3 regions of the Massilia sp. MP_M2 genome follow, and region 1 is predicted to be linked to each of the others. Evidence: predicted binding sites of a transcription regulator. Region 1 holds the regulator's gene; each other region holds the start of a gene.
What was found. The regulator LexA, encoded in region 1, represses DNA repair genes until DNA is damaged. The targets are predictions, from matches to a motif close to ACTGTATNNNNATACAGT.

Region 1 (3,276 bases):
CTTTCGACTCCGGCCTCTTCCTGCTGCGATTCGTGCATCAGGACGGCTGAAACGATTGGCACACCGGCCGGGGTGTAACGCAGTACGTCGCGCTCGGCGATGGTCGCCATGAGCTGGAGGTGGTTTGCGCTGTGCACCCGGTATTACTGGTTACTACGAATAACTGGGAAAAACTTAAGCAGCAGCAGGCGCTGGCGCAGCGGCTGGAGCGGCTGCAGGCGCAGCGGCTTCGGCACGGTGGCTCTTGGCTGCGTCTTCGCGCTGCACCGATTTCATCATCGGCGACGGTGCGGTTTCAGCTTTTTTCAGCTTGACGGTCAGGTGACGCAGAACCGCATCATTGAACTTGAATGCAGTTTCCAGCTCGACCAGGGTCTCGTTGTCGCATTCGATGTTCAGGCAGATGTAGTGTGCTTTTGGCAGCTTCTGGATCTGGTATGCCATCTGGCGGCGGCCCCAGTCTTCAACGCGATGGATGTTACCGCCGCGGCTGGTCACCGTGGTCTTGTAACGCTCGATCATCGCCGGGACTTGTTCGCTCTGGTCCGGATGGACGATAAACACGATTTCATAATGACGCATGCATTACTCCTTGAGGACGTTTAACAAATGCCCACCTCGGCGTCAAGACGAGTGTGGGAAGGGAAAGCCGGCAATTATAACCCGGATCTCGGTGGCTTGGAAAGCCCAATGACGCATTGCAGGCACGTTCAGCCCGTCTTGCGACAGATCTGACTCGACAATTCCGGGGTTTTGGCGCATGTTTGGACCCTGAATCGGGATTTTCGCGATATTTTTTGCGTTTCCCCTTGCGCGCGGCAGAATACTGTACAAAAATACAGGTTACACACATAACCGGTTGCTGTAACACATTTATGCTAAAGCTCACTGCACGGCAAGAACAGATCCTGAACCTGATCAAGGAAGCGATCGAGAACACCGGTTTCCCCCCGACCCGGGCTGAAATCGCTTCCGAACTTGGTTTCCGCTCGGCCAATGCGGCTGAAGAACATCTGCAAGCGCTGGCGCGCAAGGGCGCCATCGAAATTTCGCCGGGCACGTCGCGTGGCATTCGCCTGATCGGCGCGAGCGTCGAGGCGATTCCGATGCCGCCACCGTCGTTCATGTCGCTGCCGCTGGTCGGGCGCGTCGCGGCGGGCAATCCGATCCTGGCGCAGGAGCACGTCGAAGCCACTTACAACGTCGACGCCGCGATGTTCGCAGCGCGGCCCGATTTTCTGCTGAAGGTCAAGGGCTGGTCGATGCGCGACGCCGGCATCATGGATGGCGACTTTTTGGCGGTCAAGAAAATCGACAGCGCCAAGAATGGCCAGATCGTCGTCGCGCGCCTGGGCGACGAAGTCACGGTCAAGCGCTATCGCAAGACGGGTGATCTGGTCGAGCTGCTGCCAGAAAACCCCGACTTCAACATCATTGCCGTCTCGCCAGACGAAGAGTTTGCACTCGAAGGCCTGGCTGTTGGTCTGATGCGTAGCTGGAACTGATGCAAAGGCGCCGGCCTCTCCCTGCCGGCGCCCGTCCTGCCCTGCCTACTTCGACGCCTTCTTCACGACCGCATTGTGCTGGCTGACAAAGGCCTCGGTCGCACTGCGCCACGCGGCAAAATCGGCCAGGATCATCTTTGAATTGACCTTCGCGCCTTCCGCGATATTCTGCCGCACCTGCTCCAGGTAGGCTGCCGATGCCTCTGTTTCCTGCTTGTTCATCAGCTTGGCGATATCGGCCGGAATCTTCTTGGTCAATGGCGACTGCGCGTTCAGGTTCGTTACCATCTTGTTATAGCAATCCTGCCAGCCCGTCACCAGCTTGTTGACGCGATCGATCTCGTCGTTGACTTTCGACACGGCTGGAATGCGCGGCGACGGGCAACGGTATTCGCCCGACTGCAGCTCGGCGCCATCGTAGCCCTTGATCCAGTAATCGATCTCGGCGCGCTTGGTCACGCGCTGTTCCATCACGACCAGCGATTCGGCCGCGACCTTGTTGCCCTTGGCCGCCGACTTTTCGAACAATGCCTTGGCCGCCGCCTCGTCGACGGCGCCCGCTTCGCCATACCAGTACATCTGGCCCAGCTGCTGCTGCGCTTGTGGATTGCCGGCATTGGCCAGCTTGGTGTAGAGCTTGAGCGCGCCCGCGTAATCCTTCTTTTCGAACAGCGCATTGGCGTCTTCCAGCTCGCCCGCATAGGCAGTGCTGGCGATGCTCAGGGGCAGGTACAGGGACAGGCAGAGCAGGAAACGTTTCATGGGCATCCGAAGAAAATGACAAGCTGACGATGGCGCATCATAGCCCCCTTTTACAGCCAAACTCAACCGTAAAAATGACAAGGCCGGCATCGCGCCGGCCTTCTTTGCATGGCTTTACGCCACGCGGTAACGCCACGCGGTAACGCCACGCGGTAACGCCACGCGGTAACGCCGCGCGGTAACGCCGCGCGATACGCCGCGCGGTAACGCCGGGCGGTACGCCGTACTTACGCGTCCAGCGCCTGGCGGAAGTCTTCAACCAGGTCATCGGTGTCCTCGATGCCCACCGACACACGGATCAGCGACTCGGCAATGCCCATGCTGGCGCGGCGCTCGGCGCCCATCTCGAAGAAGATCGTGTGCGCCACCGGAATGACCAGCGTACGGTTGTCGCCCAGGTTCGACGCCGGAATCGCCAGCTGCAGGCGATTGAGGTAATCGAACGGATCGATGGCCTCGTGCAGCTCGAAGCTGAGCAGCGAACCACCGGCGCGAAACAGCGACGTGACAATACCATGCTGTGGGTGCGAGGCCAGGCCCGGATAGTGGACCTTCGCCACGCGCTCGTCAGCCTCGAGCATCGTGGCCAGCGCCAGTGCATTGGCGCAGGTACGCGTCATGCGCAGCGCCAGTGTCTCGGCGCCGACGGCGATGTGATGCGCCGCTTCCGGCCCAAGCGAGGCGCCGAAGTCGCGCAGCGCTTTCGCGCGCAGTTGCGCCATGCCCTGGGCCTGCGCCGGCTGCTTGCGAAAGTTCGGTGCGATGTTGGGGAAGGTGCTCCAGTCAAACAGCCCGGTATCAGTCAGCGCGCCGCCGAGCGCGATGCCGTGACCACCGATGGACTTGGTCAGCGAATTGACCACGAGACCAGCACCGACGCTCTTCGGGCGGAACAGCCATGGCGACGTCATCGTGTTGTCGACCACGTACAGGATGCCCCGCTCACGGCACAGCTCGCCGATGCGGGCCAGGTCCGCCACTTGCGTGCGCGGATTGGCGATCGTCTCGA
Region 2 (3,276 bases), on a different contig from region 1:
GCGCGTGATGTCGTTCGATTCGCAATCGGTGAGTTTGCCCGGCAACACGGCCACACCCGACGATTTTTTCTTTTCGACCTTCTGCAGCGAGCGCAGACGCGATTGCGCCTGGCGGATCACGAGTTCGGCCAGCTTCTTGCCGTATTCGACGTGCTGGTTCAGCCACAGTTCGAGCGGCGGCCTGGTGAAGGTGGAGACCAGCTTGAGCGCATCGCGCGAATTCAGACGCTCTTTGGTCTGACCCTGGAACTGCGGGTCCAGTACCTTGGCCGACAGCACGAACGAGACGCGTGCGAACACGTCCTCGGGCAGCAGCTTGACGCCTTTCGGCAGCAGGCCATGCAGCTCGACGAAATTCTTTACGGCGCCATACAGGCCGTCGCGCAGACCGGCTTCGTGGGTGCCGCCGCTGACCGTGGGGATCAGGTTGACGTAGGATTCGCGCACCACGCCGCCTTCTTCGGTCCAGGCCACGACCCAGGCCGCGCCTTCGCCTTCAGCGAAACTGTCGTCGCCGGCAGACGCGTACTGCGCGCCTTCGAACAGCGGGATCAGGGTCTCGCCGCTGGAGCTTTGCGCCAGCGCCTCGGTCAGGTAGCCGCGCAGGCCCTCGTCGTAGCGCCAGGTCTGCACTTCGCCCTTGGCGTTGGTGAGCGTGACCGTCACGCCCGGCAGCAGCACGGCTTTCGAGCGCAGCAGGCGTTGCAGGTCGCCCATCGGGATGGTCGGCGAATCGAAGTACTTGCCGTCCGGCCAGGCCGTCACGCGCGTGCCGTTCTTCTTGCCGCCGCGCTCGAACGGCGCGGAGGTGAGGGGTTCGATCACGTCGCCCGCGGCGAACACCAGCTTGTGCTGGCCGTTGCCTTGATCGTCCTTGCGCCAGACCTCGATCTCGAGGCGCTTGGACAGCGCATTGGTCACCGAGACGCCAACGCCGTGCAGGCCGCCCGAGAACGCGTAGGCGCCGCCCGAGCCCTTGTCGAACTTGCCGCCCGCGTGCAGGCGCGTGAACACGATTTCGACCGTGGACACGCCTTCTTCGGGGTGGATGCCGACCGGGATGCCGCGGCCATCGTCCTCGACCGTGATCGAGCCGTCCGGGTTCATCGTGACGCCGATGTTTTTGCAATAGCCACCCAGCGCCTCATCGGAGGCGTTGTCGATCACTTCCTGGATGATGTGGAGCGGATTTTCCGTGCGGGTGTACATGCCCGGACGCTGTTTCACAGGTTCGAGTCCCTTGAGGACGCGGATGGATGATTCGCTGTAGTCTGGAGCGGGTTTCTTGGAGGCCATCTTGAAGAGTATTTGTAGAATGCGATGGCATTCTATCTTGTCGAGCGGAAAAGGAAATGCTTTTTAACTGTATAAATATACAGTATTTTGCGCTTATGTCGTGCTTTTCACCTTGCACCTTTGTGCTAGATTGGGCTGTAAACACATAATCGATGCCACAAGGTGGTGCCCCATGCAGCGATCTCATTGTCTGTTCACCGTACGACCGGTGGGCTTCGATCCGGTTGAAACCGCCCGGCTGGCGGCGCTGCTCGAAGGCGCGCCGGGTGCGGGGCCGTTGTATTCTTGCCTGCATGCCGATAGTTTGCAAGAGCCGGATCTGCTCATTGCCAATGGCGACAGCCCGCTTGCGCTGGCGCAGCTGGCGAGGCGGCCACCTGATGCGCTGCAGCCGGCGCTCGTCGTCGGTGGCACTACCACCACCCTTTGGCCAACCGTAACCCGCCCGCTCGAACAACGGGCGCTGCATGCGCAGCTGGCCGAACTGCTCGACACCCGCGTGCATGCACTGGTGCAGCAGGGCGCCCGTGCGCGCCGCGTGCTGGCCGAACGCCGCCGCCGTTCGCGTCTGGGGCCGGATCTTGAAACGCCCGCATTCTACACGCGACTGCGCCGTGGCCCCGTCGATGGCCCGGTATTGATCGTCGATCAGGCGTGCGCCCTGCGCAATCGGGTGGCGCAGGTGCTCGGGCCGCGCCGGATCGGGGTCGAGTGGACCGACAGCCAGGCCACCGCTGTGCGCCTGTGCAACGAGACGCCGGTTGCGCTGGTGCTGATCAATACGGCGGCCCCTGGCATCGAACCGTATGCGCTGTGCTCGTCGATCAAGGCGCAGGCCGGCGCCGGGCGCACGCCCGTGGTGTTTCTGGTCGAGCCATCGTTCCATTACGACAGCGCCCGCGCCCGGCTGGCTGGCGCGCGCGGCCTGCTCGAGACGCCCGTGGCCGGGCGCCACCTGATGCTCACCTTCCAGAAGCTGCTCGACGTGCCGGTCTGAGCGGGTGGCGACCTTTTGTAACAACTTTGAATCGTGCGCGGCATTGCCGAAGTTATATTAATGACATGGCCGAAGAAGAACCCATCAAGCGCAATCCAGACGACCCGTCGCCAGAGGCGGATATCGATGAACGTCGCGAGACGCGCGTGCGCGTGCCCGACCGGCGCGCCAGCGGCGGCCAGCACGCACGCGGGCCGGCCCGCTATCTGCGCGATGGCGACAACCCGGTGGCCCTGGCTGGCCGGGTCATCACGTCGCGTTTTCGCTCGCTGCGTGAACGTTTCAGTCGCGACATCATGCAGCGCACGCTGCACATCGGTGTCTCGGCCCGCATCTTTCATCCAGAAGCCGGGGCCAAGGGACTGTTGAGCAAGAACCTGCAGTATCTCGAGGAATCCATCGCGCAGTGGGTGATGTCGCGCGACGTGCTGGTGTTCATGATCCCGACGGTCAATACCAACGGCTTGCTCCACCCCAGCAATATCACGCTGCGCCACTATGCACGCCACCTGGATGGCCTGGTGCTGCAGGGCGGGGCCGACGTCGCGCCGCAAACGTATTCCGAAACGCCCACGCGCCCAGAATGGAGCGGTGATCGCGCGCGTGACGTGTACGAGCTCGAACTGCTGCACGAATTCGTCGATGCCGGCAAACCGGTGCTGGGCGTGTGTCGCGGCTGCCAGTTGATCAACGTGGCCTTCGGCGGCACGCTGCACCAGGACGTCGCCACCGACCGCCCCGATGCGCTGGCGCACGTGCACGACCTGTACGACGCGCACCGCCATGCAATCGTGTTCCCCAAGGGCTCGTCGCTCGGGCGCATGTTCCCCAATATCCAGCAGGCGATCGTCAACTCGATCCACCACCAGGCCGTCAAGGATCTGGGGCGCGATATCCGCATCGAAGCCATGTCCGAGCCGGACGGCATCATCGAGGCGATCCGCTATCAGCGTGCCAACTTCGTCATGGGCTTGCAGTGGCAC
Region 3 (3,276 bases), on a different contig from region 1:
CTACGACAGCGGCCAGGGTGTGGCGCGCGATCCGGCGCAGGCACTGGAGTGGCTGCGCAAGGCCGCGCTGCAGGGCTATGCGCAGGCCCAGTTCAATCTGGGCCTGCGCTACGACAAGGGCCAGGACGTGGAAGCGGACGGCGAGCAGGCCATGCTGTGGTACGGCCGCGCCGGTATCCAGGGGCATGCCAGCTCGCAGTTCAACCTGGCGCTGATGTACGACACCGGCCATGGCGTGCCGCAGGACGATGCGCTGGCCGCCACCTGGTACCGGCGCGCCGCGCAGGGGGGCCACGCAGGCGCGCAGGACAGTCTGGGCATGCGCCATGAGCACGGGCAGGGCGTGGTGCAGGATGCGGCGCAGGCGGCCATCTGGTACCGACGCGCGGCCGAGCAGGGCTTGCCGGTGGCGCAGTACCACCTCGGGCAGTTGCTCGACAGCGGCAACGGCGTCGAGCAGGACGCGGTCGAGGCCACGGGCTGGTACCGCAAGGCCGCCGAGCAGGGCCACCTGCGCGCGCAGTTCGACCTGGGCCTGCGCCACGAAAACGGCGTCGGCGCGGCGCAGGACAGCGTGCAGGCACTGGCCTGGTACCGGCGCGCCGCGGCGCAGGGGTATGCGGCGGCGCAGTACATGGTGGCCACGCTGCTCGACCGGCTCGACCTGGGCGACCCGGCGGACGCCACCGACTGGCTGCACAAGGCGGCCGACCAGCAGCACGCGCTGGCGCAGTTCGAACTGGGACTGCGCTACGACTGTGCCAAGGGCGCCGAACGCGATTACGAAGCGGCCCATTTCTGGTACCTGCGCGCGGCGCGTCAGGGCCACGCGCGGGCCCAGTTCAATCTGGGCGTGATGTATGCGGCGGGGCAGGGCGCGCAGCGTGATCTGGTCGAAGCCTATGCATGGCTGCATCGGGCGGGTGGCGCCGGGATCGGGCCGGCCCGTGACTACCTGGCCCGCACCGCGCGCCGGATGGATGCGCAGCAGTTGTCGCTGGCCGAGCGCTTGCTGCACGCATAGAACCCTGACCGCGCAGGTGGCAGGCGCTGATCGACGTCCCGTCTTTGACCCGGCGCCACCCGCGCACGGGTGCGCCGCCGCACCCTCTGTAATAACGCACCACGCTATACTGTATGCCCATACAGCCACGGGCGTCCGATGGAACTCAACGACAAGCTCGAAATCCTGGCCGACGCGGCCAAGTACGACGCATCCTGCGCCAGCAGCGGTGCGCCTAAGCGTGGCTCCGAGGGCAAGGACGGCCTGGGCGACACCACCGGCATGGGCATCTGCCACAGCTACACGCCCGACGGCCGCTGCGTCTCGCTGCTCAAGATCCTGCTCACCAACTTCTGCATCTACGACTGCCAGTACTGCATCAACCGGCGCACGTCGAACGTGCCGCGCGCCCGCTTCGCGGTCGACGAAGTGGTCAAGCTGACGCAGGATTTTTACCTGCGCAACTACATCGACGGCCTGTTCCTCAGTTCAGGCATCATCCAGTCGGCCGACTACACGATGGAGCAGCTGGTGGCCGTGGCGCGCACCCTGCGCGAGGTGCACAACTTCCGCGGCTACATCCACCTCAAGACGATTCCCGATGCCGACCCGCTGCTCATTACCGAGGCGGGGCGCTGGGCCGATCGCCTGTCGGTCAATATCGAACTGCCGACGCACGACAGCGTGACCAGGCTCGCGCCCGAAAAGAGCGTGCACACGATCAAGCTGGCGATGGGCGCCATCCGCCGCAAGCTCGATGAAAAAGCCGAAGAGCCAAGGGCGCCTGCATTCGCGCCAGCCGGCCAGAGCACGCAGATGATCGTCGGGGCCGACGCCAGCGACGACCACACGATCCTCAACACCGCCGAGACGCTGTACGGCAGCTATAAACTCAAGCGCGTGTACTACTCCGCATTCAGTCCCATCCCGCAAAGCCCCAAGAGCGTGCCACTCGCGCCACCGCCGCTGCTGCGCGAGCACCGCCTGTACCAGGCCGATTTTCTGCTGCGCAGTTACGGCTTCACGGCCGGCGAGATCATGCCGCAGACGGGCAACCTGGCGCTGGACATCGATCCCAAGCTGGCCTGGGCGCTGTCGAACCGCGACCAGTTTCCGATGGACCTGAACCGCGTCGACGCGACGCTGATTGCGCGCATTCCCGGCATTGGCCTGCGCAACGCCAAGCGCATCGCCGACCTGCGCCGCATCCGCCGCATCCGCTGGGAAGATCTATCGCGCCTGCGCTGCAGTATGAAAAAACTGGCGCCGTTTGTCGTCACTGCCGACTACAGGCCGACGCAGGGCGCGACCAGCTCCGACCTGCTGCGCAAGCACATGGCCGACGCGCCGCAGCAGATGAACCTGTGGCCGGAACTGCAGGCAGCATGACCCCCGCAGCCAGCGCGGCCGCCGTCGCCAGCGAGGCTGTCGCCGCGGTCCGCGCGGGGCAGCCGCTGCTGGTGGCCTCGTTCGTCGAGTGGCGCGCCACGGCGAGGGCCCTGCTGCGCGCCGGCGTGCCGCCCGAGGCAGTGACGTGGGGGGCGCCGGGCGCCGACCTGTTCTCGAGCGCGCCGGCAGTGTCGGCATCGTCGGCATCGGCCTTGGAGACGGTGCGGCCGAGCGGCGACCTGCTCGCTGCGCCGCCTGTCGAACGGGTGGCACAAGCCACGCCCAGGCCGCAAGTGCCGCGCTCGCTGATGGAGATGCTGCAAACGGCCGCCTGCTACCGCGACCACGACCGCTGGGCCTTCCTGTACCGCGTGGTCTGGCGCTGGCAGCAGGGCGAGTACGACGTGCAGTCGCCCGCCGATCCCGATGGCGCGCGGTTGGCGTCGATGGTCAAGTCAGTGCGGCGCGAGGTGCATGACATGCACGCCTATATCCGCTTTCGCGAACGGCCAATCGAGGCCGGGCCGCCGCAGTTCGTGGCCTGGTTCGAACCGGCGCACGACGTGCTGGCGCAGGTGGCCGAACATTTCGTCGCCCGCATGGGCAGGATGACCTGGATGATCGCCACCCCGGAGGCGAGCGTGCTGTGGGATGGCGCCACGCTGCACGATGCCGGGCCGTTGATGTCCGGCCCGGCCGACCTCGAAGACGACGGCGAGGCGCTGTGGCTGACCTATTACCGCAGCATCTTCAACCCGGCGCGCCTGAACACGAAAGTCATGCAAAGCCATATCCCGTCGCGTTTCTGGAAGAACCTGCCCGAGGGCGCGCTGGTGCCGTCGATGGTCAGCCAGGCCGGCCTGGGCGCGCGCCGCATCGGCCAG

Region 2: a site for LexA is predicted at 1,363-1,380, ahead of RCH14_RS10795 (DNA topoisomerase IV subunit B). Genes of this name have one in related genera too.
Region 3: a site for LexA is predicted at 1,133-1,150, ahead of RCH14_RS11940 (putative DNA modification/repair radical SAM protein). Genes of this name have one in related genera too.

Annotation. Positions count from the first base shown of each region.
Region 1 is NZ_JBCHJF010000002.1:175,637-178,912, reverse strand. It holds gene priB (primosomal replication protein N) at 1-137, opposite strand, end outside; gene rpsF (30S ribosomal protein S6) at 175-582, opposite strand; gene lexA (transcriptional repressor LexA) at 876-1,505, shown strand; gene RCH14_RS05590 (sel1 repeat family protein) at 1,551-2,267, opposite strand; gene RCH14_RS05585 (cystathionine gamma-synthase family protein) at 2,495-3,276, opposite strand, start outside.
Region 2 is NZ_JBCHJF010000004.1:104,396-107,671, reverse strand. It holds gene RCH14_RS10795 (DNA topoisomerase IV subunit B) at 1-1,296, opposite strand, end outside; gene RCH14_RS10790 (response regulator) at 1,469-2,293, shown strand; gene RCH14_RS10785 (type 1 glutamine amidotransferase) at 2,359-3,276, shown strand, end outside.
Region 3 is NZ_JBCHJF010000004.1:361,727-365,002, reverse strand. It holds gene RCH14_RS11945 (tetratricopeptide repeat protein) at 1-1,024, shown strand, start outside; gene RCH14_RS11940 (putative DNA modification/repair radical SAM protein) at 1,163-2,392, shown strand; gene RCH14_RS11935 (UdgX family uracil-DNA binding protein) at 2,389-3,276, shown strand, end outside.